DNA from 3 places in the Rhizobium sp. T1470 genome. Region 1 is predicted to be linked to each of the others. Evidence: predicted binding sites of a transcription regulator. Region 1 holds the regulator's gene; each other region holds the start of a gene.
What was found. The regulator HrcA, encoded in region 1, represses chaperone genes, less so after heat shock. The targets are predictions, from matches to a motif close to GTTAGCACTCNCNNNNNGNGAGTGCTAAC.
Positions count from the first base shown of each region.

Region 2: a site for HrcA is predicted at 5,340-5,368, ahead of groES (co-chaperone GroES). Genes of this name have one in related genera too.
Region 3: a site for HrcA is predicted at 8,226-8,254, ahead of WGT02_RS31875 (co-chaperone GroES). Genes of this name have one in related genera too.

Region 1 is NZ_CP148091.1:650,966-660,831, reverse strand. Features, by position in the region: gene metK (methionine adenosyltransferase) at 1-780, shown strand, start outside; gene trmB (tRNA (guanosine(46)-N7)-methyltransferase TrmB) at 777-1,478, shown strand; gene WGT02_RS03290 (DUF1150 family protein) at 1,486-1,743, opposite strand; gene WGT02_RS03285 (Hsp20 family protein) at 1,793-2,224, opposite strand; gene WGT02_RS03280 (nucleoside hydrolase) at 2,487-3,431, shown strand; gene grpE (nucleotide exchange factor GrpE) at 3,463-4,095, opposite strand; gene WGT02_RS03270 (GFA family protein) at 4,313-4,747, shown strand; gene hrcA (heat-inducible transcriptional repressor HrcA) at 4,753-5,841, opposite strand; gene rph (ribonuclease PH) at 6,019-6,738, shown strand; gene WGT02_RS03255 (VOC family protein) at 6,735-7,151, shown strand; gene rdgB (RdgB/HAM1 family non-canonical purine NTP pyrophosphatase) at 7,159-7,803, shown strand; gene hemW (radical SAM family heme chaperone HemW) at 7,839-9,014, shown strand; gene WGT02_RS03240 (DMT family transporter) at 9,011-9,866, opposite strand, start outside.
Region 2 is NZ_CP148091.1:1,093,413-1,103,278, forward strand. Features, by position in the region: gene hisG (ATP phosphoribosyltransferase) at 1-634, shown strand, start outside; gene WGT02_RS05510 (DoxX family protein) at 716-1,138, opposite strand; gene WGT02_RS05515 (glutathione binding-like protein) at 1,355-2,065, shown strand; partial or broken gene WGT02_RS05520 (hypothetical protein) at 2,132-2,577, opposite strand; gene groL (chaperonin GroEL) at 3,262-4,911, opposite strand; gene groES (co-chaperone GroES) at 4,985-5,281, opposite strand; gene chrA (chromate efflux transporter) at 5,578-7,038, shown strand; gene WGT02_RS05540 (TIGR01459 family HAD-type hydrolase) at 7,142-7,990, shown strand; gene WGT02_RS05545 (bifunctional riboflavin kinase/FAD synthetase) at 8,018-9,001, shown strand; gene WGT02_RS05550 (hypothetical protein) at 9,077-9,346, opposite strand; gene ileS (isoleucine--tRNA ligase) at 9,577-9,866, shown strand, end outside.
Region 3 is NZ_CP148093.1:416,587-426,452, forward strand. Features, by position in the region: partial or broken gene WGT02_RS31830 (cytochrome P450) at 1-1,069, opposite strand, end outside; gene WGT02_RS31835 (IS630 family transposase) at 1,175-2,290, opposite strand; gene WGT02_RS31840 (LexA family transcriptional regulator) at 2,319-2,603, shown strand; gene WGT02_RS31845 (hypothetical protein) at 2,815-3,159, opposite strand; gene WGT02_RS31850 (cold-shock protein) at 3,788-3,991, opposite strand; partial or broken gene WGT02_RS31855 (IS3 family transposase) at 4,140-4,278, shown strand; gene WGT02_RS31860 (hypothetical protein) at 4,877-5,050, shown strand; partial or broken gene WGT02_RS31865 (transposase) at 5,281-5,718, shown strand; gene groL (chaperonin GroEL) at 6,166-7,800, opposite strand; gene WGT02_RS31875 (co-chaperone GroES) at 7,875-8,171, opposite strand; gene WGT02_RS31880 (hypothetical protein) at 8,962-9,327, shown strand.

The DNA.
Region 1 (9,866 bases):
GCACCGATCTACTACTCCCACAAGATCCTGCAACTGCTGGCCACTGCCCGAAAGAAGGGCGACGGCGACGTCGCAAAGCTCGGCCCCGATGCCAAGAGCCAGGTGACCGTGCGTTACGTCAACGGCAAGCCTGCGGAAGTCACGTCGATCGTTCTCTCCACCCAGCATCTCGACGAAAGCTGGGATTCGAAGAAGGTTCGCGCGGTCGTCGAGCCCTATATCCGCGAGGCTCTCGGCGAGCTGCCGATTGCCGACGATTGTATGTGGTACATCAACCCGACCGGCAAGTTCGTGATCGGCGGCCCTGATGGCGACGCTGGTCTGACCGGGCGCAAGATCATCGTCGACACCTACGGCGGTGCTGCTCCGCACGGCGGCGGCGCGTTCTCCGGCAAGGACACCACCAAGGTCGACCGTTCGGCTGCCTACGCCGCCCGCTATCTTGCGAAGAACGTCGTTGCCGCCGGCCTTTCCGACCGCTGCACGATCCAGCTCTCCTACGCCATCGGCGTCGCACAGCCGCTGTCGATCTATGTCGACCTGCACGGCACCGGCAAGGGCGTGACGGAAGACCAGGTCGAAGCCGCGATCCGCAAGAACATGGATCTGTCGCCGACCGGCATCCGCCGTCACCTCGACCTCAACAAGCCGATCTACGCCAAAACCTCGGCTTACGGCCACTTCGGCCGCAAGGCGGGCCGCGACGGCTCGTTCTCCTGGGAGCGCACGGACCTCGTCAAGGCGCTCAAGGACGCCGTCAAGGTCAAGGAAGCGGCATGACCGACATGGAACGCCGCGGACGCGCGACCGAAGCCTTCTTCGGTCGCCGCAAGGGAAAGGCTCTGCGCGAGCATCAGGCAGAGCGACTGAACACCCTGCTTCCGGCGTTCCTCATCGATCTTTCAGCGGCTCCGCCCGAGCCGCTGAAGACCCTCTTTCCGGTGCCGACAGGCAGGCTGCGCCTGGAAATCGGTTTCGGCGGCGGCGAACATCTGATCCATCGTGCGCTGGAAATGCCCTCCACCAGCTTTATCGGTGTCGAGCCTTTCATCAATTCCATGCAGAAGCTGCTGACGAGCGTCGACAAGGCAGGCGCCAAGAACGTCCGTGTCTACAACGACGACGCGACGCAATTGCTGGACTGGCTGCCTGACGCCTCGATCGACCAGATCGATCTGCTTTACCCGGATCCGTGGCCGAAGAGAAAGCACTGGAAGCGCCGCTTCGTGTCGAAGACCAATCTCGATCGCTTTCACCGCGTGCTGAAGCCGGACGGGCTGTTCTGCTTCGCCTCCGACATCGACACTTACGTTAACTGGACGCTGCTGAAATGCCGAGACCACGGCGGTTTCGAATGGCTGGCACAGAATGCTGCAGACTGGCTGACGCCCTATGAGGGCTGGCCGAGCACACGCTACGAGGCCAAGGCGCGGCGCGAGGGCAGATCCTCCGCCTATCTAACGTTCAAGCGGGTCTGAGCCTGCCCTAGTGCAGGCTCACCGTCTTCAACTCATCCTCGGCAGCCTTGAAGAAGGTGCTGGAGCGGTTGTCCGTCAAAAGGATCGGCGTGCCATCGGCGCCGAACAGCGCCCAGAGGTCAACGCTCGGATCGATATCCGGTGCCTCGGGGAAGCACCTGGATACTTCCTCAGACCGCATTTTCCGGATGTAGGCGACCTCGCCGTTGCCGATGCCGGCAAGTTCGGTTTTGGTCAGGTGCGAATTGGCTTCTTTCATCAACATTCCTGTACCTCCACGAGAAGGGACCAACGGCTCAAGTTGCGCCGTTGTCCTACTGTGAGACCGAAATGTTAATTTTCTTCACCATACGGCTCGGCTCCGGACGGATGAGATCCACCGCGAGCAGCCCATTCTTGAGGCAAGCGCCCAAAACCTGCATCCCATCGGCCAGAACAAAAGTCCGCTGGAATTGACGTGCGGCGATGCCGCGATAGAGGTAGTCGCGCTCCCCCTGGTCGATCTGGCGACCATGAATCGAAAGCTGGCTTTCCTCGACAGAAACGTCGAGCTCCTCCTCGCTGAATCCGGCGACGGCAAGAGTTATGCGCAGCCTTTCCGGATCGCCGGAGGCGCGATCAGCGGCGACGCGCTCGATATTGTAGGGGGGGTATCCGTCGCTGGCCTTGGAAAGGCGCTCCAGCGTCTTTTCCATGGCGTCAAAGCCCAAAAGCAGAGGGCTCGCGAAAGGCGTCATACGGCTCATCGTCTCCAAGTCCTTGATTCAAGCGACCTTGCCAGACCTGAAAGACAGCATCCGGACGCTTCCAATATGGGAACTGCCTCACGCGGGCGCAAGGCAGATATCGGCGCCCGCTCCCAGAGAGCCCGCAAGGGGTCCGACCTTGACAAAGCAAGCGCTGCCTCGCATCAAACCCTGCCCGTACCGGCTGCGCCGATTTGCGACGGGAGTATAAACAAATGGTGCATGCCACGAAAACGCGCACCACGAGGACGGAGCGATCGGAATGGCAGACCCTAGAAAAATCATCATCGACACCGACCCCGGCCAGGACGACGCCGCGGCCATCATGCTGGCCTTCGGCAGCCCGGAAGAGCTCGAAGTGCTCGGCATCACCACGGTCGCCGGCAATGTGCCGCTCTCTTACACCAGCCGCAATGCGCGCATCGTCTGCGAGCTCTGTGGCCGGACCGATACCAAGGTCTTTGCCGGCGCCGCCAAACCAATCGCGCGAAAGCTGGTGACCGCTGAGCACGTGCACGGCAAGACCGGGCTTGATGGTCCCGTTCTCGATGAGCCCAATATGCAGCTACAGCCGCAGCATTCCGTGGATTTCATCATCGAAACGCTACGCAACGAGCCTGAAGGCACGGTGACCCTCTGCACGCTTGGGCCGCTCACCAACATCGGCATGGCCTTCCAGAAGGCGCCCGACATCATCCCGCGCATCCGCGAACTGGTGATGATGGGCGGCGGCTTCTTCGAAGGCGGCAACATCACGCCGGCCGCCGAGTTCAACATCTACGTCGATCCCGAGGCAGCCGATATCGTCTTGTGCTCTGGCATCCCCATCGTGATGATGCCGCTCGACGTCACGCACAAGCTTCTGACCCGAAAGGATCGCGTCAAGCGCATGGCCGATCTGGGCACGCGCCCGGCGATCGCCATGGTCGAGATGCTGGAATTCTTCGAACGCTTCGATGTCGAGAAGTACGGCTCCGATGGCGGTCCGTTGCACGACCCGACGGTTATCGCCTATCTCTTGAAGCCTGAGCTTTTCAAGGGGCGAACCTGCAATGTCGAGATCGAGGTGACGTCTGAGCTGACGGCCGGCATGACCGTCGTCGACTGGTGGCACGTGACCGACCGCAAGCGCAATGCGCAGGTCATGCGCGATGTCGATGCGGACGGCTTCTTCGATCTGCTGATCGAACGTTTCGCCCGCATCTGATGTTCAGATTGGCTTTCAGGCGCCTGAGAGATCAGGCGTCCTTCTGGTCGAAAACGGAATTCGTTTCGGGTTCGACGAGCTTCGGCCCGCCCTTGGCGACGCCGACCATGGCGGGGCGAAGAACGCGCTCACCAATGGTGTAACCGGCCTGAACGACCTGAACCACGGTGTTGTTCGGCACATCGGGGTTCGGCACTTCGAACATGGCCTGGTGAAAGTTCGGATCAAACTTCTGGCCGACCGGCTCCAGTTTGCGGACGCCGTGTCGCTCAAGCGCCGACAACATCGAGCGCTCCGTCATCTCCACACCTTCGATCAGCGTCGTCAGGCCGGCATCGGCGGCAGCCCTGGCTTCCTCAGGGATCGCATCGATGGCGCGGCGCAGGTTGTCCGAAACGGCCAGCATGTCGCGCGCAAAGCCCGCGGCGGAATAAGTCCTCGCATCCTTGACTTCGCGCTCTGTGCGCCGGCGCAGGTTATCCATCTCGGCGGCAAGGCGAAGATAGCGGTCGCGCAGCTCTGTATTCTCGGACTTTAGCAGTTCCAGCGGATCGGGCTTTGCGCTGGCTTCGGCGGCGGCTTCGTTCTCGACGTTTGCGGCGGCGTCCGCTGCGGCTTCGGCCGCGGCGGCGTCGGGTCCGTTCTTCGTCGTTTCGTCAGTCATGACGTTCTCCGGTGATTGATGTCTTTTAGGATGTGCCCGATATCGAGCTTTGACAGGCAAAAATCAAGTCTGCGTGACCGAAAAGCATGACTTGTAGGCAACCGTGCCGGTCTACCCCACAGGGTCTAGCTTGACTTGGCCGTGCTAAAGTTCTTTCATTTTAGGCGCAACTGAATCAATAGTGCTTCGACCTCATCCAGGTCAGGGAGCGACCACCATGGGCGATCAGAAAACGTATTCGGGGCGCTGCTTCTGCGGTGCCGTGGAGATCGTCGTCACCGGAGACCCGGTGGCTATGGGTTACTGCCACTGCGCCTCCTGTCGGCATTGGTCGGCGGGACCCGTCAACGCCTTCACGCTCTGGCAGCCGCAAACCGTCCATGTCACCAAAGGCGGAGAGCACGTGGAAGGCTACCAGAGGTCCGATACCAGCGTGCGGAAGTTCTGCGAGCTTTGCGGTGGGCATCTCTACACCGAGCACCCGACCTGGGGCGTCACCGACGTTTACGCGGCACTTCTGCCCGATCTTGACTACGCTCCAGCGCTGCACGTGAACTATCAGGAAAGCGTGCTGCATATCCGTGACGGCCTGCCAAAATACAAAGACATGCCTGCGGAGATGGGCGGCTCGGGCGACCTGCTCCCGGAGTAGTTCTCCTACGTCGAGCCGCGTGACAACCGCGTCATCAGCTGGGCGGTATAGTCGACCATCGGCACGATGCGCGAGTAGTTGAGCCGCGTCGGCCCGATGACGCCGACAGCGCCGACAATGCGGTCGTCATCGTCACGATAGGGCGCGACGATCAGCGACGAACCGGAAAGTGAAAAGAGCTTGTTCTCCGAGCCGATGAAAATGCGCACGCCCGGCCCGCTTTCGGCGAGGTTGAGAAGTTCCAGCAGACTGTCCTTCTTCTCGAGGTCGTCGAACAGCATGCGCAGGCGGTCGAGATCGTCGGCGCCAGCGAGATCGGCGAGCAGATTGGCGCGGCCGCGAATGATCAGTTGGGCCGGTTTGCCCTCGTCGGCGCTGCCCGACCAGACGGCGATGCCGCGCTCGACGAGATCCTGCGATAGCGCATCGAGTTCGAGGCGGACATCGTCCTTCAGTCGACTTAATTGATTGCGCAGTTCCGGCAGCGTCTGGCCGGTCATGTGTGCGTTGAGGAAGTTGGCGGCCTCGGTCAATTGCGATGACGTCACGCCTGCCGGAAGCTCGATAATGCGGTTTTCGACCTGATCGTGATCGCCGACGAGAACCGCAAGCGCCTTGGTCGGCTCAAGGCGGATGAACTCGACGTGCTTGAGAACAGGATCGCTCTTCGAGGTGATGACGAGCCCGGCGCCGCGCGAAATGCCCGAGAGCATGCGGCTTGCCTCGTTCATCATCAATTCCATCGGATTGTCGCGGCTTTCGGCGCGCACCTGGCGATCGATGTTGGCGCGATCCTCGGCCGAGAGATCCCCGACCTGCATGAAGGCGTCGACGAAGAAGCGCAGGCCGACTTGTGTCGGCAGACGGCCGGCACTGACATGCGGCGAATAGATGAGGCCAAGTTCTTCCAGATCGCTCATCACGTTGCGCACGGAGGCCGGTGACAGCGACATCGGTAGGATACGCGACAGGTTGCGCGAACCGAGCGGTTCACCCGTCTCCAGATAGCCCTCTACGATGCGGCGAAAGATTTCCTTGGAGCGTTCATCCAGCGCAGCCACTGCATCTGAAACCGACGTCGATCTGAACTCCATGAACCCTTGCGTACCCGTGCTGACGATGATGCGACAAAATATAGCCAATCTCCCCGCAGCGGCAAAAGGGAAATTGCAAATGGACGCTGCCGATCGTAGAAGCTCTCAACAACATAAGCACGCGTGATCTTCCGAAAACCGCTCGCGGTCTTCGAAATCATGATTCAGGAGAATAGTATGCGGCCCTCAGGCAGAAAAACCGACCAGATGCGCAAGGTCTCGTTCGAGCGCAATTTCTCCAAGCACGCGGAAGGCTCCTGTCTGGTGAAGTTCGGCGATACGCATGTGCTATGCACGGCGAGCATCGAGGAGAAGCCTCCGGCATGGCTGCGCAACACCGGCAAGGGTTGGGTCACCGCCGAATACGGCATGCTGCCGCGCGCCACCGGCGAGCGTATGAAGCGCGAAGCCGCATCCGGCAAGCAGGGCGGCCGTACGCAGGAGATCCAGCGCCTGATCGGTCGTTCGCTGCGCGCTGTCGTCGACCTCAAGGAACTCGGCGAGCGCCAGATCACGCTCGACTGCGACGTCATCCAGGCGGATGGCGGAACGCGTACGGCGTCCATTACCGGCGCCTGGATCGCGCTTTACGACTGCCTGAAGTGGATGGAAAGCCGCAACATGCTCAAGGTCGAACGCGTCCTCAAGGACCACGTCGCGGCCATTTCCTGCGGCATCTTCGCCAACCAGTCGGTGATTGACCTCGACTATCTCGAGGACTCCTCGGCTGAGACCGACGCGAACTTCGTGATGACCGGCAACGGCGGCATCGTTGAAATCCAGGGCACCGCTGAAGGCACGCCGTTCACCGATGAGGAATTCGCCTCGCTGATGGCCCTCGCCAAGGTCGGTATCGCCGAACTCGTCGCGATGCAGAAGCAGGCCGTCGCCGGATGAACGACATGCTGGAAGGCATGCTGGAGACGGCGCTCTATGCGGACGATCTCGACAAGGCCGAAGCCTTTTATGAAGGCATTCTCGGCCTTTCGAAGATCTCGCGGGGCGGCAACCGACATGTCTTCTTTCGCTGCGGTGCCGGGGTGTTGCTGATCTTCAACCCGCAGGAAACGATCAAGCCTCCCTCGCCCACCTCCTTGCAGGTTCCGCCGCACGGCACGACCGGTGCAGGACACGCCTGTTTCCGCGTTTGCGGGGAAAATCTCGATGCGATTGCAGCCCGGCTGACGTCCGGGGGTGTCGCCATCGAATCCGAAGTCACCTGGCCGCAGGGCGGCCGATCGATCTATTTCCGCGACCCGGCGGGCAACAGCCTCGAATGCGCCGACGCCCGCATCTGGGGCATCGAATAGGACAGTCATGCGCAAGCTCGAAACGAAGACCATCGTCGTTGCCAGCCATAATGCCGGCAAGATCCGGGAAATCCAGGACCTCATCGGTCCGTTCGGCTTCACGGCGAAATCGGCCGCCGAGTTGAATTTCGTGGAGCCTGACGAGACCGGCACGACTTTCGAGGAAAACGCGACGATCAAGGCGCTCGCCTCCGCCGAAGCCTCTGGATTGCCGGCGCTGTCGGATGATTCCGGCCTCGTCATCGATGCACTCGGCGGCGATCCCGGCGTCTACACCGCCAACTGGGCGGAGAAACCCGACGGCACGCGCGACTTCGCGATGGCGATGGAGAAGGTCGAGGCGGCTTTGGAAACGGCCGGCGCTTCGAAGCCGGCTCAGCGCGCTGCGCGTTTCGTCAGCGTACTCTGCCTTGCCTGGCCGGACGGCCACACGGAGCTTTTTCGCGGCGAAGTCGAAGGCACCGTCGTCTGGCCTGCGCGCGGCAGCCAGGGCTTCGGCTACGATCCGGTCTTTCAACCCGAGGGCTATGAGACTACCTTTGGCGAGATGAGCGCGGAAGAAAAGCACGGCTGGAAGCCCGGCGACGCAGAAGCACTGTCGCACCGCGCCCGCGCCTTCAAGATCTTCGTCGAAACCTGCCTGGAAGCCTAAGGGCAAACGTGGACACTTTGGAACAGCCTGATCTGATGCGCTATGCCGCTCTTCTGCCCGATACCGGCGAACCCGGCTTCGGCGTCTACGTGCATTGGCCGTTCTGTGCCGCCAAGTGCCCTTACTGTGATTTCAACAGCCATGTCCGCCACCAGCCGGTGGATCAGGAACGCTTTACCGCGAGCTTCCTGAAGGAGATGGCGACGGTGCGCCAGATGAGCGGGCCAAAGACGGTGACCAGCATCTTCCTCGGCGGCGGCACGCCATCGTTGATGAAACCATCCACGGTGTCGGCCGTTCTCGACGGTATCGCCAAGCACTGGCATGTGCCCGATGGAATCGAGATCACCATGGAGGCAAACCCCTCCAGCGTCGAGGCGGAACGCTTCCGCGGCTATCGTGCCGCCGGCGTCAATCGCGTGTCGCTCGGCGTCCAGGCGCTCAACGACCGCCACCTGACGTTTCTCGGACGGCTGCACGACGTTGCCGATGCGCTGAAGGCGATCAAGCTGGCGCGCGACATCTTCCCGCGCATGTCCTTCGACCTGATCTATGCGCGCCCGAACCAGACCGTCGACGAATGGGAACGCGAGTTGAAGGAGGCGTTCTCCTACGCCGTCGATCATCTTTCGCTCTATCAACTGACGATCGAGGAAGGCACTCCGTTCTTCGGGCTTCACACGGCCGGCAAGCTTGTGGTTCCGGACGGCGACCAATCGGCGCTGCTCTATGAAGCGACGCAGGAAATCACCACCGGCGAAGGACTGCCCGCCTACGAGGTTTCCAACCATGCGCGTCCGGGCGCGGAGAGCCGGCACAACCTCACCTACTGGCGTTACGGCGATTACGCTGGCATCGGCCCCGGTGCCCATGGGCGACTGACACGTGGCTCCATGAAGATTGCCACTGCGACAGAGCGGAAGCCAGAGAGCTGGCTGGATCTGGTCGAGCGCAATGGACACGGCATGCTGGACACGGAGCAACTCGGTTATGAGGAACAGGCCGACGAACTGCTGCTGATGGGGTTGCGTCTCAAGGAAGGCGTGGACCTTTCCCGCTGGCAGCAGCTTTCGGGCCGCGACCTGGACCCGAAGCGGGAAGAGTTTCTTTTGGAGCATGGCTTTATCGAGCGGATCGGCAATTCTCGCCTGCGCTGCACGCCGTCAGGCATGCTGATCCTCGATTCCGTGGTCGCCGATCTCGCCTGCTAGGCAGGTCGCTTTCTCCGCAGAGCGAACAATCGCCCGTCTATCGCCGCAAGGCCGATCGCGATCATCGCCATGCCGATCAGATGCTTGACCTGCAATTGCTCGCCGAGAATGGCTGCGCCGAGCAGGATGGCGCTGACCGGAATCAGGAAGGTCACGAGCATCAGGTTCGTTGCACCGGCAGCCGCCAGGATGCGGAAAAACAGCACATAGGCGATCGCCGTCGAAAGCAAGGCCAGGCCGAACAGCGCCATCCAGGTTTCCAATGAAGGAGCGGCCAATGTCCAGGGCTGGTCGACGATGAGCGCGATCGGCAACATCAGGACGGTGGAGGCGCTGACCTGTCCTGCAGCGGGAATGAGCGGCGCCATGCCCATCTGGCGGAAGCGCCGGCCGAAGATGCCGGCAAAGGAATAGGAGAGCGCAGCACCGAGCACCGCGAGCTGCGCCAGCACGTTCGACCCGAGATCGCGCAGCACGTCGAAGCCGATCATATAGGCGACGCCCGCAAAGCCGACGAGAACGCCAAGCAGGCGATTGCCGGTCATTTTTTCATCCGCGGTCAGGAAATGCGCGACGACGACGCCAAAGAGCGGCGTTGTGGCATTCAGGATCGAGGCGAGGCCACTTGCGATATGCGTCTGGCCCCAGACGATGAGACAGAACGGGATCATATTGTTGAGGATGCCCATGCCGAAGAAGGCCGCCCAGGACCTGCCGTCACGCGGCATGGCATGGCCGGTCGCACGCACAATAAGGTTCAGTGCCAGCGCTGCGATCAGGACCCGACCCGTGACGATCGTAAAGGGCGGCAGGCTCTTCACCAGAATGCCGTTGAAGAGGAAGGATCCGCCC
Region 2 (9,866 bases), 440 kb from region 1:
TGAACGCGCCGGGATCAGGATCACCGCTGTTGGCAACGACCGCTCCTATCGCGGACGCGTCGAAGGCTGGGACGACGTCGAAGTCGCCTTCCTCTCCGCTTCCGAGATTTCCCGCGAGCTTGGCAACGGCACGGTCGATTTTGGCGTCACCGGCGAGGACCTTGTCCGCGAGGGCCTGGCGGATGCGGACAAGCGTGTCGAGTTCTGCGCGCGTCTCGGCTTCGGTCATGCCAATGTCGTGGTTGCCGTTCCTGAAATCTGGCTCGATGTCGACACCATGGCCGATCTTGGCGATGTCGCGTCCGACTTTCGCGCCCGCCACGGCCGACGCCTGGCGATCGCCACGAAATACTGGCGGCTGACGCAGCAGTTCTTCTCCAGCCAGCATGGCATCCAGCTCTACCGCATCGTCGAAAGCCTTGGGGCAACGGAAGGGGCGCCGGCCTCAGGCTCGGCCGACATCATCGTCGATATCACCTCCACCGGCTCGACCCTTCGTGCAAACAACCTGAAGATCCTGTCCGATGGTGTCATTCTTCGCTCCGAGGCGTGCTTCGTCAGGGCGCGCAAGGAAAGCCATGTGAACGACCCCACAGTCCAGCGACTGGTAGACGCCGTTCGTTCGGCGCTCTGACCATCGCTAAAATCGACGCACGAAAAACCCGCCGTCTGATGTGACGGCGGGTTTTTCGAGCTTGGGAGGATGCTTGATCGCTTAGGCTGCTGCGTAGGCGCCGCGGCGTGCGTCGAGCGAGTAGACGCCCGGGCCGAAAGTGGCGAGGAAGATGTAGGCGCCAGCCAGCGTGAAGTTCTTCATGACCATGATCTGGTTCAGAATGTTAACCAGTTCGGTGCCGCTGGCGTACGGCAGGTGGAAGAGGATGGCCGTAAAGACACAAAAGCCAGCCAGCAGCCAACCGACGATCTTCGTCTGGAAGCCGGCGAGAACGGCAAGGCCAGCCACGAGTTCGAAGGCACCTGCGAAATAGGCGAGGGCGGTGGACGCCGGAAGACCAGCACCGGCGATCATGCCAGCGGTGCCGGCGGCGTCGGCGAGCTTGCCGAAGCCGGCAAGGATGAACATGAAGGAAAGGAGGACGCGAGCGACAAGAATGATGGCGTTGTTGGTATTCGACATGGGACATTGTCTCCGTTTGAATGGCATTTGAGGTCTTTGTGCCCCCCGGCACGGTTTCAACCTCGTTGCCGCTTTGTCGCCTTTTTTTGCCGTTGTGGAAAGATAGACGGGAGGGGACGCTTCGTTCGCTAATATTGAACGACGGATCTCTGGCGAAGTCGGCTTGCCATCGGCGACGCCCCTCTCTTATGTTGGCCGCCCAAGATGGAGACCCCTATGGCAGATCTTTCCGCTTTTCCGATCACGACGCGCTGGCCAGCAGCGAACCCGAACATTATCCAGCTCTACTCGTTACCGACGCCGAACGGCGTGAAGATATCGATCGCGCTTGAAGAACTCGGCTTGGCCTACGAGCCGCACCCCATCTCGTTCAGCACAAATGACCAGAAATCTCCGGAATTCGTGTCGCTCAACCCGAACGGCCGCATTCCGGCGATCATCGATCCCAATGGCCCGGATGGAAAGCCGATCGGTATTTTCGAATCCGGTGCAATCCTGCTCTACCTCGCGGAGAAGACGGGCAAGCTCATTCCGACCGACGCGGCGGGGCGCTACGAGACGATCCAGTGGGTCTTCTTCCAGATGGCCGGTGTCGGACCGATGTTCGGGCAGTTCGGGCATTTCTACAAGTTCGCAGCCGACAAGGTCGCCAACAACTCCTACCCGATGGAGCGCTATCGCGACGAATCCAAGCGGCTGCTCAGTGTGCTGGAAGGGCGGCTGCAGGATCGCCAGTGGATCATGGGCGACCTTTACACGATCGCCGATATCGCCACCTTCCCGTGGCTCCGCGGCGCCGACGTGTTCTATGGCGGCCGCGAAGTGCTGGACTATAAAAGCTTCCCGGCAGTGATGGCCTGGCTCGAGCGTTGCATCGCCCGGCCGGCATCCGAAAAAGGATTGAATATACCTCAGCGCCCCGCGTGATACCGAGGCGGCCAATGAAAAAAGCCGGTCCTGAGAGGCCGGCCTTTTTGGTTGGGGGCGGAGCTTCTATTGGCGCCGCGCAAATTCGCCGCCGGCATTCGTCTTGAATCGAGGAAAGACGAAGACCCCAAGCATGCTGCCGTTATAAGCATCGTCCTGACCGTTCGACTCTCCCATGCAGAACAATGGCTGACGGAAGCCGTTCGGCATCATGATCGTGGTCGAGAAGCAGAAGGATGAAGAGAGCGTCGCAGCCTGCTCGAAGAGTTCCAGGATGTGGTCGTGATCCTTCGGATCGTAGCAGCGCATGAGGCTGAGAAGGCCGCAGTCGCGGGCCGGCAGCCCGTGCAGCATGGCGCTCCATTCCTTGAGGCAGATCACGCCGCTGCAAAAATCTCCGACCCAGGTTTCCGAAAAAAAAAACTGCGCCAGCATTTCAGGATCATGGTTGCTAACATCCAATGAGCCCGGCATCAGCGGTGCGGCGGGTTGGTTTTTGCGATTTTGAACAAATTTTTCCCCAGCTTAGGTGCAGCTTCCCCCGCTGCACGTCCGGCAAAAATGAACAGGTTCATGCTGCGCCGCGCATCATGCTCGGGCGACCGAGAAATGGGGTTTGGTGTGCTGGTCCCTCTAGCGGAACCGCGTCCAATTTCTTGGCAGGTTACACAACTTATGATGTATTTCGGGAGGGGTTTTTCCCGAACTCGGTCTCGCGCTCTCGTGGTCAGGATCGATATGGGACCGCGACCGTCGGCTGATGAACGCGCGCCGAATGCAGCGCGGATTTACAGGGATTTTTACGAAACGGCAATCGGCTTTTTGCGTGCCGCAGACCTCTACTGTGAGTGGAAAATCCATCGCCAAGCTCTGCTTGATAACACGAAATGGCAAAAAAGCGCCAAATCTTGAAGTGGAAGCGGTTTCACCGCGGTTATTTGCGACCAGATGTGCAGAAAATTGCACTGCGAGAGAAATCAGCCTGTGAAAGAAAAAATACAACACCACAAGTTTTGCGAAAGCTTCGCTCAATGCGAGGGTTGCTCACAACTCTGATTAAACGTTTCAGCTGCCGATTGAAATACCCTCGAAGCCGAGGTCTGGCGAATCAGTCGCGAGAGACAAAAAAGGGCGGTCCGAAGACCGCCCTTCCTATTCCGGGATACCGGAAGTGGACTAGTGAAGGCTTTCGCCTATCACATCATGTCCATTCCGCCCATTCCGCCCATTCCGCCCATGCCGCCAGGCATGCCGCCAGGAGCATCCTTCTTCGGCAGTTCAGCGATCATGGCTTCGGTGGTGATCAGCAGCGAAGCAACCGAAGCTGCGTTCTGCAGAGCCGTGCGCACAACCTTGACCGGGTCGACGATGCCCATGGCGATCATGTCGCCATACTCGGACGTCTGGGCGTTGTAGCCATAGTTGTCTTCGTTCTTTTCGAGGATCTTGCCGACAACGATCGAGGCTTCGTCGCCTGCGTTTTCAGCAATCTGACGCACCAGCGACTGCAGCGCCCTGCGAACGATGTTCACGCCGGCTTCCTGATCCTGATTTTCACCCTTGGAGGTGATCTTCGTGGACGAACGCAGCAGAGCGACGCCGCCGCCCGGTACAATGCCTTCCTGAACAGCAGCGCGCGTCGCATTGAGCGCGTCGTCGATGCGGTCCTTCTTTTCCTTCACTTCGACTTCCGTCGAACCGCCGACGCGGATCACGGCAACGCCGCCAGCCAGCTTGGCAAGGCGCTCCTGCAGCTTTTCGCGGTCATAGTCCGAAGTGGTTTCTTCGATCTGAGCCTTGATCTGTGCAACGCGGCCTTCGATGTCGGACTTGGCGCCAGCGCCGTCGACGATCGTCGTATTTTCCTTGGAGATCGAAACCTTCTTCGAACGGCCGAGCATGTCGAGCGTTACGGATTCGAGCTTGATGCCGAGGTCTTCGGAGATGACCGTACCACCGGTCAGGATCGCGATGTCTTCGAGCATGGCCTTGCGGCGATCGCCGAAGCCCGGAGCCTTGACGGCAGCAATCTTCAGGCCGCCGCGCAGCTTGTTGACGACGAGCGTAGCAAGCGCTTCGCCTTCGACATCTTCAGCAATGATGAGGAGCGGCTTGCCGGTCTGAACGACAGCTTCGAGAACCGGAAGCATTGCCTGCAGGTTCGACAGCTTCTTTTCGTGCAGCAGGATGAAGGCGTCTTCGAGGTCGGCAATCATCTTTTCCGGGTTGGTGACGAAGTAGGGGCTGAGGTAGCCGCGGTCGAACTGCATGCCTTCGACGACTTCGAGTTCGGTTTCGGCGGTCTTGGCTTCTTCAACCGTGATGACGCCTTCATTGCCGACCTTCTGCATGGCTTCGGCAATGTCGAGACCGACCTGCTTTTCGCCGTTTGCCGAGATCGTCCCGACCTGGGCAATCTCTCCAGACGTGTTGATCTTCTTGGCCTTGGCCTGGAGATCCTTGACGACTTCGGCAACGGCGAGATCGATGCCGCGCTTCAGGTCCATCGGGTTCATGCCAGCTGCGACCGCCTTGCCGCCTTCGCGAACGATCGCCTGGGCGAGAACCGTTGCAGTCGTGGTGCCGTCGCCGGCGATGTCGTTGGTCTTCGAAGCAACTTCGCGGACCATTTGGGCGCCCATGTTTTCGAACTTGTCTTCAAGTTCGATTTCCTTGGCGACCGAAACGCCGTCCTTGGTGATGCGCGGAGCGCCGAAGGACTTGTCGATGATGACGTTACGACCCTTCGGGCCGAGTGTTACCTTCACTGCGTCAGCGAGAATGTCGACGCCCTTGAGCATCTTTTCGCGCGCGGTGCGGCCAAACTTGATTTCTTTAGCTGCCATGATTGAAACTCCTGAATTCGAGTTGTCCGGGCTTTAGGGCCCGTGGCTAAAATCGGAAAGGGAACCGGCTGGATCAGCCGATGATGCCCATGATGTCGGCTTCCTTCATGATCAGAAGGTCTTCGCCGTTGATCTTGACTTCGGTGCCGGACCACTTGCCGAACAGGACGCGGTCGCCAGCCTTGACGTCGAGAGCGACGACCTTGCCGGACTCGTCACGAGCGCCGGAACCGACGGCGACGATTTCGCCTTCCTGCGGCTTTTCCTTGGCGGTGTCGGGAATGATGATGCCGCCCTTGGTCTTTTCTTCGGACTCAACGCGGCGAACAACGACGCGATCGTGAAGGGGGCGGAAGTTGGTGCTTGCCATTGTCTAATCCCTCGATCAAATGACACTCGCAGGCCGGGAGCGGCCCGCACGGATGGGTGTTAGCACTCGTCCTTGGTGAGTGCTAGCGAGGCAGCATTTAGGAGTGGCCCGGCGGGGAGTCAAGAACGGCCGCAATTTTTCTTCGCCGGACTTCGCGACAGCCTTAACGGCATATCCTTGATGGAAGTAAGACGGGCTGCGCTGTCGCCGAGGTTTCCGAACGTCCTGGCGCTGGAAAGCCGTGTACTCTTTGAACGCTTTCAGCGCCTCGCTTGATGGCGGCAGGATTGCCGCGCATGCACGCAGATGGTATCGAGCCGCTTGGAGCGGGAGGGGCAGCAACCGTGGACAAGGCGATCGCGGCAGGCGACATCGTGGCGACACCGACGCCGCGAGAGGCGGTTCGCGTCTGGGCGCGCATCGGCTGTCTGAGCTTCGGCGGGCCAGCCGGTCAGATCGCCCTCATGCATAAGACCATTGTCGACGAGAAGCGCTGGATTTCCGAGGACCGCTTCCTGCACGCGCTGAATTTCTGCATGTTGCTGCCGGGCCCGGAGGCCCAGCAACTGGCAATCTATATCGGCTGGCTCATGCATGGCGTCCGCGGCGGCTTCATTGCTGGTCTCCTGTTCATTCTGCCGGGCTTCCTTGTCATCCTGATACTGTCGAGCCTCTACGCCGTCTTTCAGGCGGCAGCATGGCTTCCCGCCCTTTTCTTTGGGGTGAAGGCTGCGGTTCTGGCCATCGTCATCGAGACACTGCTTAGGGTAGGGCGCCGAGCGCTCAAGAGGCGCTTTCACTACTGCGTGGCGGGCGCGTCGTTTCTGGCGCTCTTTTTGCTGAACCTGCCGTTTCCTCTGGTTGTCGTCCTGGCCGGAGCAGCCGGGCTGCTATGGATGAAGCATCGCCAAAGTCGATTGGCAGCGCCATCCGTGCCGCAAGCCCCTCCGCCCCGGTTTGTTCCTGCGGTCACGACGCATGCGATCGCAAGGCCGCTTGTGGTGCTCGTGTTCTGGATCCTCGTCTGGCAGTCGCCGCTTCTTTTCATTCGTGGCCTTGACGCGCCGACGGACCTGATCGCTGAAACGTTGAGCGGCGAAACCAATGTTTTCGGTGCGGTCTTCATCTTCTTCTCCAAGATGGCCGTCATTACCTTCGAAGGCGCCTACGCCGTCCTTTCCTACGTCGCTCAGGTCGCCATCGGCCACTACGCCTGGCTCCAGCCCGGCGAGATGCTCGACGGGCTGGCACTTGCCGAAACGACGCCCGGGCCGTTGGTCCTTGTCCTCTGTTTTGTCGGTTTTCTCGCCGGCTATCGCAACCCCGTCCTGATGGCGCCGCTTGCCGGCGGCGTTCTCGGCGCCTTCCTCGCCGCATGGGCGACCTTTGTGCCGAGCTTCATCTGGATCTTCGCCGGAGCTCCCTACATCGAGACGCTGCGCAACAACGAGAACCTCGCGGCCGCCGTTTCGGCGATCACCGCGGCAGTCGTCGGCGTCATTCTCAATCTTGCACTGTGGTTCGGCCTGCACGTGCTCTTTGCCGAGGTTGGGCGCGTGGGGCTCCTCTCCGGGAAGACCGGTCTGCCGATCGCCAGCTTCGCCTGGCCGCAGTGGTGGACGCTCGATATCGCGGCACTCGGGATCTTCGTGCTGGCATCCGTCCTGCTCTTTCGCTTCAAGGCGGGCATTCTCACGGTCTTCGGTGTCTCCACCGCCGCGGGTCTGTTGGTCAAGGCTGCCGCCGCCGTGCTCTAGTCGGCGGCTTCCGGTTTTTTGCAGCAGGCCACCGCAAAATGCCTTGCCATCCCGGCATGCCTTTGCGATGTCACCCGTGACTTAACGAGATCGGGAAATCGGAATGGCCAAGCGGATCGAGAACTTTGCGGAAATCACCAGCCAATATGATGCGGTGTTTTGCGATGTCTGGGGTGTCTTGCACAATGGCGTCGATCCTTTCCCGAAGGCGGCTGCAGCGCTGGAGGCAGCGCGCGGGGAGGGGCTGACGGTCGTTTTGATCACCAATTCGCCGCGCATCGCTCCGCAGGTCGTGACTCAGCTTCGCCAGATCGGCATCCAGGATGGCGCCTACGACCGTATCGTCACATCGGGCGACGTCACGCGGGGCCTGATTGCAGAGGGGCCAAAGAAGGTATTTCTGCTTGGACCGGATCGCGACCTAGCGATTATCGAGGGGCTTGGTGTGGAGCGCGTCGGCGCCAAGGATGCCGACTCCGTCGTCTGCACCGGTTTCTTCGACGACGAAACCGAGACCCCGGAAGATTACACCGAGATGCTGAAGACGTTCCAGACGCGTGGCGTGCCGATGATCTGCGCCAACCCCGATCTGGTTGTCGAGCGCGGCCATAAGATCATCCCTTGCGCCGGCGCGATGGCCGCCTACTACAATCAGCTCGGTGGTGAGACGCGCATTGCCGGCAAGCCGCACAAGCCGATCTACGAGGCCGTCTTGTCGGTCGCCCGCGAGGCCCACGGCGACTTTCCGCCGAGCCGCGTCCTTGCAATCGGGGACGGCATGCCGACAGATGTTCGTGGCGCTCTCGATTACGGCCTGGACCTCCTCTATATCAGCGGCGGCATCCACGCGAAGGAATACACGCTGAACGGAAAGACCGACGAGGCGATCCTCACGGCATATCTGGACCGCGAAAAAGCGACACCGAAGTGGTGGATGCCTCGTCTCGCATAAAGAGCCTCGCATAAGAAAAGCCAGCCGATGACCGTTTTTCACCGCAACGAAACCCGTGAACCCCTGCCGGCCCGCCTGCGTGGCGGCGTAATTGCCATCGGCAACTTCGACGGTGTGCATCGGGGTCACCAGTCCGTCCTGAACCGGGCCTTGGAGATATCGAGGCAGCGCGGCATTCCGGCGCTGGTCCTGACATTTGAACCACATCCCCGCACGGTCTTTCGCCCTGACCAGCCGGTCTTTCGCCTGACGCCGGCACCGCTCAAGGCGCGTATCATCGAAGCGATCGGCTTCAACGCAGTCATCGAATATCCCTTCGACAGGGAGTTTTCGCAGCGCTCGGCGGACGATTTCATCCATTCGATCCTGAAGGATTGGCTAGGTGCATCCGAAGTCGTAACGGGCTTCAACTTTCATTTCGGCCGTGGCCGGGAAGGCGGTCCGGCCTTCCTGATGGATGCCGGTCAGAAATATGGCTTCGGCGTGACGTTGATCGACGCCTTTCGCGACGAGAATACAGACGTGGTGTCCTCGAGCCACATTCGCGAACTGCTGAAGGACGGCAATGTCAGCGAGGCGGCTGCCATGCTCGGCTATCACTATACGGTGGAAGCGGAGGTGATCGGCGGCGAGAAGCTTGGCCGCCAGCTCGGCTTTCCGACCGCGAATATGCAGTTGCCCGCTGAAGCCGACCTCAGGGCGGGTATCTATGCCGTTCGCTTCCGTCGTGTCGATGGCACTCTCCGCGATGGTGTCGCCAGCTATGGCCGCCGACCGACGGTAACCGACAACGGCGCGCCACTGCTAGAGACCTACGTCTTCGATTTCAGCGGCGACCTCTACGGGCAGACCTGTTCTGTATCCTTCTTCGGCCACCTGCGGCCGGAACTGAAGTTTGACGGCCTCGATCCTCTTGTGGAGCAGATGCATCGGGACAAGGAAGAGGCGAGGGCGCTGCTTGCGGGCGTGCAGTCGCTCGGCGAGCTCGACCGGAAGATCTGCTTCACCTGACGTTCAGCCGCTTTCGAAAATTGTGGCTCTTTCAGGGCGGCGGCGCTGCCGCGCTCGCTCATGGGGATATGTCATCTATTTGATAAGACGCGGATTCGCTGCGCCCCAGCGCCGAAAGGCAATCATCACATGGATAAAAGGTTTGGAACGGCAGCCTGCTGGCTGCCGGGTGCCTCTGGGTACCCGTCCGTAACTTTCACGACCTTTTTCTCTTCTACCCGCATTGGCGCTGAACATCATCGTCGCTGTCGTCGTCAATGTGCTGACCCCGGCAAAGGTGCCGGCGCGCGCCTGATCGTCGCTCGAAAACGGAAGCTGCGGATGAAAATGCCCGCGGTTTTCCATGCGACGACGTCATGGAATCCCTCTTCCTTTTCACTGCAAAAGCGCCTATGAACCGGCGCGATGAACACGTTCCGGCTGGCGATCACGATACGAATTATCGGCCCGGCCTTCCGCGCGCGCTAAGCGGCCGGAAGGTCCGGGTTTTCGGCGCTTGGACGACGAGCGCCTCCGTCACCAATTTTCAAGCCCGTTGCGCCCGCTCCCGTGGCGCCTAGAGACGATTGCTAGACATGACCGATACAGCCGAAAAAATCGACTACTCGAAGACCCTCTATCTGCCGGAAACAGACTTCCCGATGCGCGCCGGCCTGCCGCAGAAGGAGCCGGAAACCGTTGCCCGCTGGCAGCAGATGGGTCTCTACAAGAAGCTTCGGGCGTCCGCAGCCGGCCGCGAGAAGTTCGTGCTCCACGACGGCCCTCCCTATGCCAACGGCAACATCCACATCGGCCACGCGCTGAACAAGATCCTCAAGGACGTCATCAACCGCTCGTTCCAGATGCGCGGCTTCGACGCCAACTA
Region 3 (9,866 bases), on a different replicon from region 1:
CTGGCTAGCGCCACGCCGATGCAGTAGTGCGGCCCGGAGGAGAACGCCAGGTGCGGTTTTTCGTCGCGTCCGATGTCAAAGATTTCCGGGTCGTCGAAATGGCGCGGATCGAACGACGTCGCCGGTAGGCCGATCAGCACCTTGCTCTCCGCGGGAATATGCACGCCCGCGATGGTCACGTCGGTCCGCGGATAGCGCATGATGCCGTCCCAGCCCGCGCCCGGCGGGTACATGCGCAGGATTTCCTCCACCGCCTTGTCCACCAGGGATGGATCGCCGACTAGGCGTTCGCGCTGTTGCGGACAGCGGAACATGGCCAGCAGGCCGAATTCGATCTGCGCGACGGTGCTCTCGTGCCCCGCCACCAGCATGCCCGCCGCCAGGCCGATCGCCTCTTCCTCGGTCGCCTTGCCCTGGTCGACCGCCGCGAGCAGATCCGTCAGCAGGTTGTCGCCCGGATCCTGGCGCTTGTCGCGCATCTTGCTGCGAATGTAGGCGAGCAGTTCTTCCCAGGCCAGGCGCGACGCGTTGCGCGGGCCGCTTTCATGCTGGTGTGTCATCACCTCGTCGGACAGCCCGGCGAAAAAGGCGTGATCCTCGTAGAGCACACCCAGCAGCGCGCTGATGATCATTGCCGGAAGCGGAAAAAGGTGAGGTGGCGCCGCAGGTCGGCAGGCTGGGGCTGAGCCGCCAGCGTCTCGAACAACTGGGCGGCGATCGCCTCGACCTGCTGCGCGAGCAGCTTCACCCTGGGGTTGCTGAAGGCCGGCGCCACGATCGTGCGTAACCGGGCATGCTCGTCCCCTTCGTGCGAGACTAGCCACCCCGGCGAACCGAGAATCACCGAATCCGGGGTAAATGCCGCCGGCGGCATTCCCGCGGGCCGGAACGCGGGGTCGGACAGCGCCGCCTTGGCCTCGTCGTAGCCTGTCACCCACCAGCCTTCGTGCCCGGATGGGAAGCGCACGCGGTGGATCGGACCGTTGGCGCGTAGCGCCAACATCTCGGGCGAGGGCTCGATATGATCGACGCGCCACATCGGCAGCGTCGGCAAGGGTTGTTTGGACATGGTGGCACTTCACTCTCTGAGCGATGGAAGGGCGGAAGGTGACCGGCAGGCGCTGCGGCAGCGAATGACGTAAAACGAAGCTCTACTAGTGCCGCGCCACAGAGATTATGACTCTTTGACGGGGTAAGCTTTGCGGAGCTTTTGGCGGGCTTTTTCGGTTGTGAACATCCATTGGATCTTTGCGCCATTAGCGTTGCGTTGCTGCTCCCAGGCTGCGACTTCGGCGATTATGGTGTCTTTATTGTCGATACGACGGTCGAGGCATTGGCTGCGCAGGACACCGATCTCGATCTCGACCATGTTGAGCCAACTGGCGTGCTTGGGCGTGTGGTGGAACTCCAGTCGCTTCAGCACCCTTCGAGCCTCCGGGGCTGGAAATGCGTCGTAAAGCGCCCCGGCGGAATGGGTGGAGAGGTTGTCCATCACCACGCGGATGATCGGGGCGTCGGGATAATCGACGTCGACCAGTTCGCGCATGCACTGGGCGAAGTCTTGGTTGGTTCGCCGATCGGTGACCTTCACCCTGCGCCAGGGCTGGTGGGCGTCCATGAAGACAAACAGATTGACCGTGCCGTTTCGGCGATACTCGCAGTCGTAGCGTTCAAGCTGGCCAGGCTTGGCCGCAATGGGCTCGCGCACTTCGCCGATGAGTTGGGTCGGGCTCTCGTCGAAGCAGACCACGGGCCTTTGTGGATCAGGCGTCTCTGCGTAGAGGTCGAGAACATCCTCCATGCGCGCGACGTATTCCCCATCGAGCTTTGGGATGCACCACATGTCTTTGCGCCAAGGTTTGAGATGATTCTCAGCCAGCCGGCGACGTACGGTCTCCGAGGACAACTCGTCATGATCGGTGAGTCGGACCATCTCATCGGCCAGAAGCTCCAGGGTCCAGCGGGCTCGCCCGGGCGGCGGCTTTGAGCAGGCGGTCGCCACCAACAGCGCCTCCTCCTTGCTCGATAGCTTGCGCTCAACACCCGGGCGCGGTTCTTCACTGAGCGCGCCTTCCAGATTGGCTTCCACAAACCGGCGCTTGGTCCGGTAAATCGTCGATCCGCTGACGTTCAAGGTTGCCGCGATCACCTCGTCGCTGAAGCCTTCGTCCGCCGCCACCAGGATCTGGGCGCGCTTGATCTTGCGCGACGCATGGCGTCCCCCGCTCAACAAAACGGCCAGTTGATCACGTTCCGATTGGCTAAGCTCTACGTGAAACTTTATATTCATCGACACCTCCTTCAGCGCGGAGACGCAGATGAATCCGAAAATGAGTCCCTCACTTGACCCGCAAGCCGCAACGGCAAGACATGGCCTTACGCAAGTCCAAGGCCAGTACCTGGCCTTCATCTACGCCTACAGCCGCATCTTCAAACAGCCTCCGGCCGAAGCCGACATGCGTCGCCACTTCGCCGTTACGGCTCCGTCTGTTCACCAGATGGTGCTGACCCTCGAGAAGGCAGGATTTATATCCCGCGTGCCAGGCGCAGCACGCAGCATCCAACTTCTCATCCCACCAGAAGACTTGCCCATTCTACGATAACCCAACCCGTCATAATCTCTGTGGCGCGGTACTAGTACTTGTTTTAAGACAATATGAGCAGAATATATACTGTTTATATTATGTAAAAATACGATAAGACATTAATTTTTCTCAAAGAGCTGAAACTATACCAAAATATATGTTATAATATATTCTGGTTCATTTTTCCAACTGGTGGATTTGACATGATACGTGCCGGGAATCGCGGCTGTCACTTAGCAATTAAACGTGAGAATGCGGTTGTTTCAGCCGGATTTGGCAGATGAGAATCCGCGGGGCAGGATTCTCTAATTAACTGCAACTGCGACGACGCCACCGAACGGCATGTATGGTTCATGATCTCATCGGTAGCGCTGCTGAAAGGCACTTTGTTGACACCCGTCATTTGGCCGCGCAGCATTTCGAGCGTCTCCGGTCCGGCCCGCTCGACGACGCCTACTCCGGCCAGCAGAGCCGGTCGCAGATGCAGCGACAGGATCGGAATTGCGGGTGGAGGCAGGTTCCTCCGTTCCATAGCGACGAAACCATCGAGATCTGGAATGATTGCGCCGAGCACCCTGAATCGCCACGGTTCGTACTCACGAGGAAGGGGTCTCGGCACGCATCGCATCAGCAGAAGGCGTGCGATTTCGGCCGGCGAAGTCCAGGTTGTTCAGCGAGCAGCGCCGCGGCGCTCGCGGTCAGGTGGGAGATTTCGTTGTTCATAGCAGCTCGCCCGTGTCCTTGACAAAGGGCACAGGTTTGCTGGAGTCGATGCCGCGAAGCGAGCCCCATCCGCGGTCATCCACGTTCGTTTTTGGCTTTCCTGCGCCATCGCGTCGCACGGCTGCCCTCTTCTTGGTTGCTGCATTGACGCTGCGCGAACGCTCATCTGTTGTCCAACCTGTCAGGGAAACTGGCAAGCGTCAGCGTGACGCGGCGTTTCCGTTGCCGCATGGGCGAGGCGATGAGTTTCATTATGGATCGCCGGCGCCCGATCCGCGTGGATTGCCGAAGGGCCGTGGCCGAGGGGTATTGTGGATCCCTAGCTGCATCTCGACGCGATCAAGGTGAAGACTCGGGATTTCAGGTAAGGAGGTAACGACGGGCCGACGGTTCTAATCCCGCCAAGGCTATTGGAATTTGACTAGCCTGCCTACGCTCGGAAACTGAAAAATCCGCGGCCAATCCTCTCGCTCATGGGGTCAGAGCACGCTTACGTTTTCGGCCTTCGACTTCCCGGTCTTCCGATCTTGGCCCAGCTCGTAGCTGACCTTTTCGCCTTCTCGGAGCGAATCGCCTCGTTGCAGGGCAGACACATGGACGAACACATCCGCTCCGCCATTCTCGGGCGTAATGAAGCCAAATCCCTTGTCTTCATTAAAAAATTTCACGGTACCTGTAGGCATGACTTTCCTCTTTAATTCTGCAGCGAGTTTGGCCCGCCAATCGGACCTATAGCTCCGAGCGTATCCTTGTCCACCAACGGTCTGCTACTTTTCAGCAATATTCCCATTCGTAGGAACTCGGCAACTCATTGCCTGAGAGGTGAACTGCGTATCGACGGTTCGTGAACACCGTTGGGTGCTCGGGGTCGAGCCGATCTGCAAGCTGCTACCGATTGCCCCACCTATTACGACTTAACGACGCTGTCGCCAAGCGGATCGACATGGATCGCCGGTCGGCCCGCGCCCGGCACAGCGGAACAGCTGCAAGCAATGCTGATCGCTGACCTGTCGCGTAGGGCGTCCGAACGCCGGAACCAAAACCAGAACGGCGGTGCTAAGACCACGAGAAGTCCTCGGCCCAAAAACCCGGGGTGGCGGTCGCGAGCTCATTTCGGCCGGTCTCTGCGAAGTGTGGACCGGCTCGACCAACCTCAGCGAGGATCCCTCGTGGTGGCGGCCACCGAATTTGCAAAGCGCTCGTCCAAGAGTTCCCCCGGACGGCGCCACTGATGGATGAGCGCCACAAGCATAAGCTTAAATAGCTATCTAGAGGCGGCATCTACCGGTTGTTCAATGGGCTGGTACAGCCGGCGCTTTCAGCCGCGAACCGAAATCACCACCACGTCCAGATGCCAAAATCCGCTGCACGAAATGTCGGGTTTGTCGACTCCGCGACACGGTGTTGTTCGGCCCGGCCTGCCACTGCCCTGTAAGTGACTGTGCAGAATTCTGAGGCTCTTTCTGCGCAGTTGGCACGACTCTTTGAATCTCTCTCGTTGCGCGCAGCAGGAGCTGCCGATGACCGTTACTGATCTTCTCATTTGAGCGCTAAAAAAGGAGACAACAATGAATACCGACATGTCAGCCTATGGTGCGACTGACTTAACGCCTGAAGAAGCATGTGCAATTTCGGGAGGATGGGGCCTTTTTGGGGCAATAGCTTTCGCAGTTATTGCGCTGGGAGGCCTTGCAGCTGCAACTATTGCAGAGGGGGTAATACGCAGTAAACACCACGGCTAGGTGTGCAAACTAGCTGTGGAACCCTCAACAGGTTGTCCCGATCCAGGCCAAGACGGCTGATAGGTGGGGTCGTGTCCCGTCGAGTGGTGTAGTTCGGCGGTAGCGAAGCCGCTCGGGAGCGCGTTCTAAATCGCGCCGTAGCGAGCGAGAGCGAGCGGCGAAGCGGCGGTCATCGAAGTTCTCCGGTAAAGTCGGATTGCTCACACCAACCTGATTGGAAGGAACCACCGATGACCGATATCATGATGAACCTGCGCACGCTCGTAGAGAAGACCCCGGACGCCGATATTTTGCGTGAGATGATCGGCTTTGCGGCAGAACGACTAATGGAGATGGAGGTGGGTGCCTCCACCGGTGCCGCTTATGGCGAGAAGAACCCGCTGCGCATGGCCCAGCGCAACGGGTATCGCGACCGGGACTGGGAGACGCGGGCCGGCACCGTCGAGCTGCGCATCCCCAAACTCAGGAAGGGCACCTATTACCCGTCGTTCCTGGAGCCACGGCGCATAGCGGAGAAGGCGCTGACAGCCGTCATTCAGGAGGCCTACATCCAGGACATCTCGACCCGCTCGGTCGACGACCTAGTCAAAGCGATGGGCATGAGCGGTGTCTCCAAGAGTCAGGTCAGTCGGCTCTGCGAGGAGATCGACGGCAAAGTGAAGGCTTTCCATGGTGCGCTGCTGCCGACCGGACGCAGCTGCGAGGACCTGGCGTCAGCGCTGGCGCCGCCGACCCAGCGGCTTCGCTTCCTTGTCGCTCTCAAGCCGGTGTGCAATCGCCGCCGCTCGCCGCTCGACCGCATTTCCGGTGGGAGGCTGCTGATCAACGTGGTCACCGATCCGGTCGAGAACATCGTCGGCGCAATAAAGCCCGGCAATACGAACATGGAGGCAGGAGAAGTCGATCACCGCGTCGATCTTGCGAAGCAGGTGATCCTTCGGCACCCGGCTGTCGAGCGTCACCATCTCGAGAGCCGTCTGGGAAGAGACAGTTTTCCTCAACCTGTCCCACTGAATCACATAAACCCCCAGCCAGGCCAGGGGTTTGTCAGCAGTCTGGGGCGGCCCGAAGGCCGCCCTATTATCTGATTGATTGCTGTGGAGGCTTTCGCCTTTTCACATCATTTCCATTCCGCCCATGCCGCTAGGCATGCCGCCGCCGGCGGAGTCCTTCTTCGGCAGTTCAGCGATCATGGCTTCGGTGGTGATCAGCAGCGAAGCAACCGAAGCTGCGTTCTGCAGAGCCGTGCGCACAACCTTGACCGGGTCGACGATGCCCATGGCGATCATGTCGCCATACTCGGACGTCTGGGCGTTGTAGCCATAGTTGTCTTCGTTCTTTTCGAGGATCTTGCCGACAACGATGGAGGCTTCGTCGCCTGCGTTTTCAGCGATCTGGCGCACCAGCGACTGCAGCGCCCTGCGGACGATGTTCACGCCGGCTTCCTGATCCTGGTTTTCACCCTTGGCGGTGATCTTCGTGGACGAACGCAGCAGAGCGACGCCGCCGCCCGGTACAATGCCTTCCTGAACAGCAGCGCGCGTCGCATTGAGCGCGTCGTCGATGCGGTCCTTCTTTTCCTTCACTTCGACTTCCGTGGAGCCGCCGACGCGAATGACGGCAACACCGCCAGCGAGCTTGGCAAGGCGTTCCTGCAGCTTTTCGCGGTCATAGTCCGAAGTGGTTTCTTCGATCTGAGCCTTGATTTGGGCAACGCGGCCTTCGATGTCGGACTTGGCGCCAGCGCCGTCGACGATCGTCGTATTTTCCTTGGAGATCGAAACCTTCTTCGAACGGCCGAGCATGTCGAGCGTTACGGATTCGAGCTTGATGCCGAGGTCTTCGGAGATGACCGTACCACCGGTCAGGATCGCGATGTCTTCGAGCATGGCCTTGCGGCGATCGCCGAAGCCCGGAGCCTTGACGGCAGCTATCTTCAGGCCGCCGCGCAGCTTGTTGACGACGAGCGTAGCAAGCGCTTCGCCTTCGACATCTTCAGCAATGATGAGGAGCGGCTTGCCGGTCTGAACGACAGCTTCGAGAACCGGAAGCATTGCCTGCAGGTTCGACAGCTTCTTTTCGTGCAGCAGGATGAAGGCGTCTTCGAGGTCGGCAATCATCTTTTCCGGGTTGGTGACGAAGTAGGGGCTGAGGTAGCCGCGGTCGAACTGCATGCCTTCGACGACTTCGAGTTCGGTTTCAGCGGTCTTGGCTTCTTCAACGGTGATGACGCCTTCATTGCCGACCTTCTGCATGGCTTCGGCGATATAGGCGCCAATCTCCTTCTCGCCGTTGGCGGAGATCGTCCCGACCTGGGCAATCTCTTCAGACGTGTTGATCTTCTTGGCCTTGGCCTGGAGATCCTTGACGACTTCGCCAACAGCGAGGTCGATACCGCGCTTCAGGTCCATCGGGTTCATGCCAGCTGCGACCGCCTTGCCGCCTTCGCGAACGATCGCCTGGGCGAGAACCGTTGCAGTCGTGGTTCCGTCACCGGCAACGTCGCTAGTCTTCGACGCGACTTCGCGGACCATCTGGGCGCCCATGTTTTCGAACTTGTCTTCCAGTTCGATTTCCTTGGCGACCGAAACGCCGTCCTTGGTGATGCGCGGAGCGCCGAAGGACTTGTCGAGGATGACGTTACGACCCTTCGGGCCGAGCGTTACCTTCACTGCGTCAGCGAGAATGTCGACACCCTTGAGCATCTTTTCGCGCGCGGTGCGGCCGAATTTGAGTTCTTTAGCTGCCATTTTGAAGGCTCCTTGTTTCGAAATTCCGGACAGATCCGGCTTTCAAATGCTGAAGTTAAAAGATTATCGGCCGATCAGCCGATGATGCCCATGATGTCGGCTTCCTTCATGATCAGAAGGTCTTCGCCGTTGATCTTGACTTCAGTGCCGGACCACTTGCCGAACAGGACGCGGTCGCCAGCCTTGACGTCGAGAGCGACGACCTTGCCGGACTCGTCACGAGCGCCGGAACCGACGGCGACGATTTCGCCTTCCTGCGGCTTTTCCTTGGCGGTGTCGGGAATGATGATGCCGCCCTTGGACTTTTCGTCAGACTCGACGCGGCGGACGGCAATGCGGTCATGCAGCGGTCGGAAATTGATGTTTGCCATTTTTGGTCCCTCGATCAAATGTCATTGCGGATCTAAGCGATCCGATGGCTGGCTGTTAGCACTCACGTTAATCGAGTGCTAACACGCTCCGGAGATAAGGATAGCCATCGGGCGGATCAAGGCTTGAAGTCAGGTTTTTTCGCGAGCCGAGAGCGTCATACCCAGGCGCTACGTCGCCAGGTATCTCAATCTCGGTCACTGTCCAATCGACCGACCTTAGCTCGGAAGTTAAGCGCGACGCATATTTGTTTGATGCCCTACAATCAGCGAATGCTGACGTTCGTCCGAGCGTCAGTCATATACTTCAACGGCAGCTTTATCCTCGGAAAGAAGTCCAAAGAGAAGCTGACGCGCCATGTGGGCTACCCACGAGTGCAATACCCTGGACCGCCACACATGAGCATCATGATCGGAGTAGGATTTCGCGCTGACGGGGTTCTGATGATCCATATCTTGGCGACTGGCACACGCATCCGGGCGCCGTCTCCGACGGCCTAAGCTGGAAAGACAGAGCGTGCCTGAAGATCTACCGTTCAAGGCATTTTCAAGCTGTTTCTTGAGCATGGTTGCGAATGTCCATTCCGCTGACCAGAGGCCTGTATCTCGTCCGAGCAGACAGAGGGTTCCATCGGCGGGCGAGCAATGCTTCTCCGGAAAGGTGGATGGTTCTCCGCGTAGTGCCACCTGGGCGAACGAATGGGTAGCTGTCTGGAAACGCCGCCCGCAATGGGCATGGGCGGCCGTCAGAGAGATGCCAATCAAACTCGAGCCGTAGGATTCCGTGCCGCAGTTGCTTTTCATCAATACGAAGGGTGTCTCCGACGAAAGTGATGATGTCACGCAACTCGAAGTCAAATCTACCCATCCAAGTATGCTCCCAATGCGGAACTATGCCCGGTTGCAGATGGCGAAGTTCAATCGTTTCAGCCTACAGGCCGATCCGGCGGCTGTGGCGGATCCTTCGGGCCTGGTGGAACGCCATCCGGGCGTCCTGGCACGCCGGATGGTGGCGGGCAGGAGGCGTGTGGGCGGCTTTGCCATGCAAGTCTGCATCTGTTCGGGAACTGATCGAACCACGATTTGCCCTCGCCTGCAATTGAAGCAACTGCGCGTCAGAAATTATCTCCGCGGCCCTCTGTATTTTATCGCTTCGTAATCGCGTCAGGCCCGTCAACGCTGCCTGCGTACTGTTCTTTGAACAAACATTTATTTTGGCGCTTCCGGGAGGTGAAGGGAGGGATGGGCCAGAACCATCGCTGCGCCGGCCATTTGGGATCGCCCGCAACGATCAGGGCGATCGCAACCTTTAAAAAATCGCAATAAAATATTGAGACTCGCTCCGAATTTTGATCGCCGATCAAAGATCACAGCAGCTTCCGCTCTATCCCTATGGCCGACATTAAGCCGATCTCGAAACACGGAAGATTTGGAGATGCGTTATGAGTTCGGCTTGATCGCTGCAACGCAAGCGAGCGAGGACGAGTGTGTCGGGTCCTCGATAAAATGTCGGAGATCGGACAAAGGGGCGGGTGCTCACCATATTGTATTGACAGAGTTTTTCTCTTTGGCACGATTAGTACTTCGAATGTTCCGCAAACGTCGCGGTACGAACCGATACTAGGGGAGGTAGGGTCGTCCCGATGGTCATCGATCCAGTCGCGCAAAACTGAATTTACCCATTAGAGCGTTTCCGCA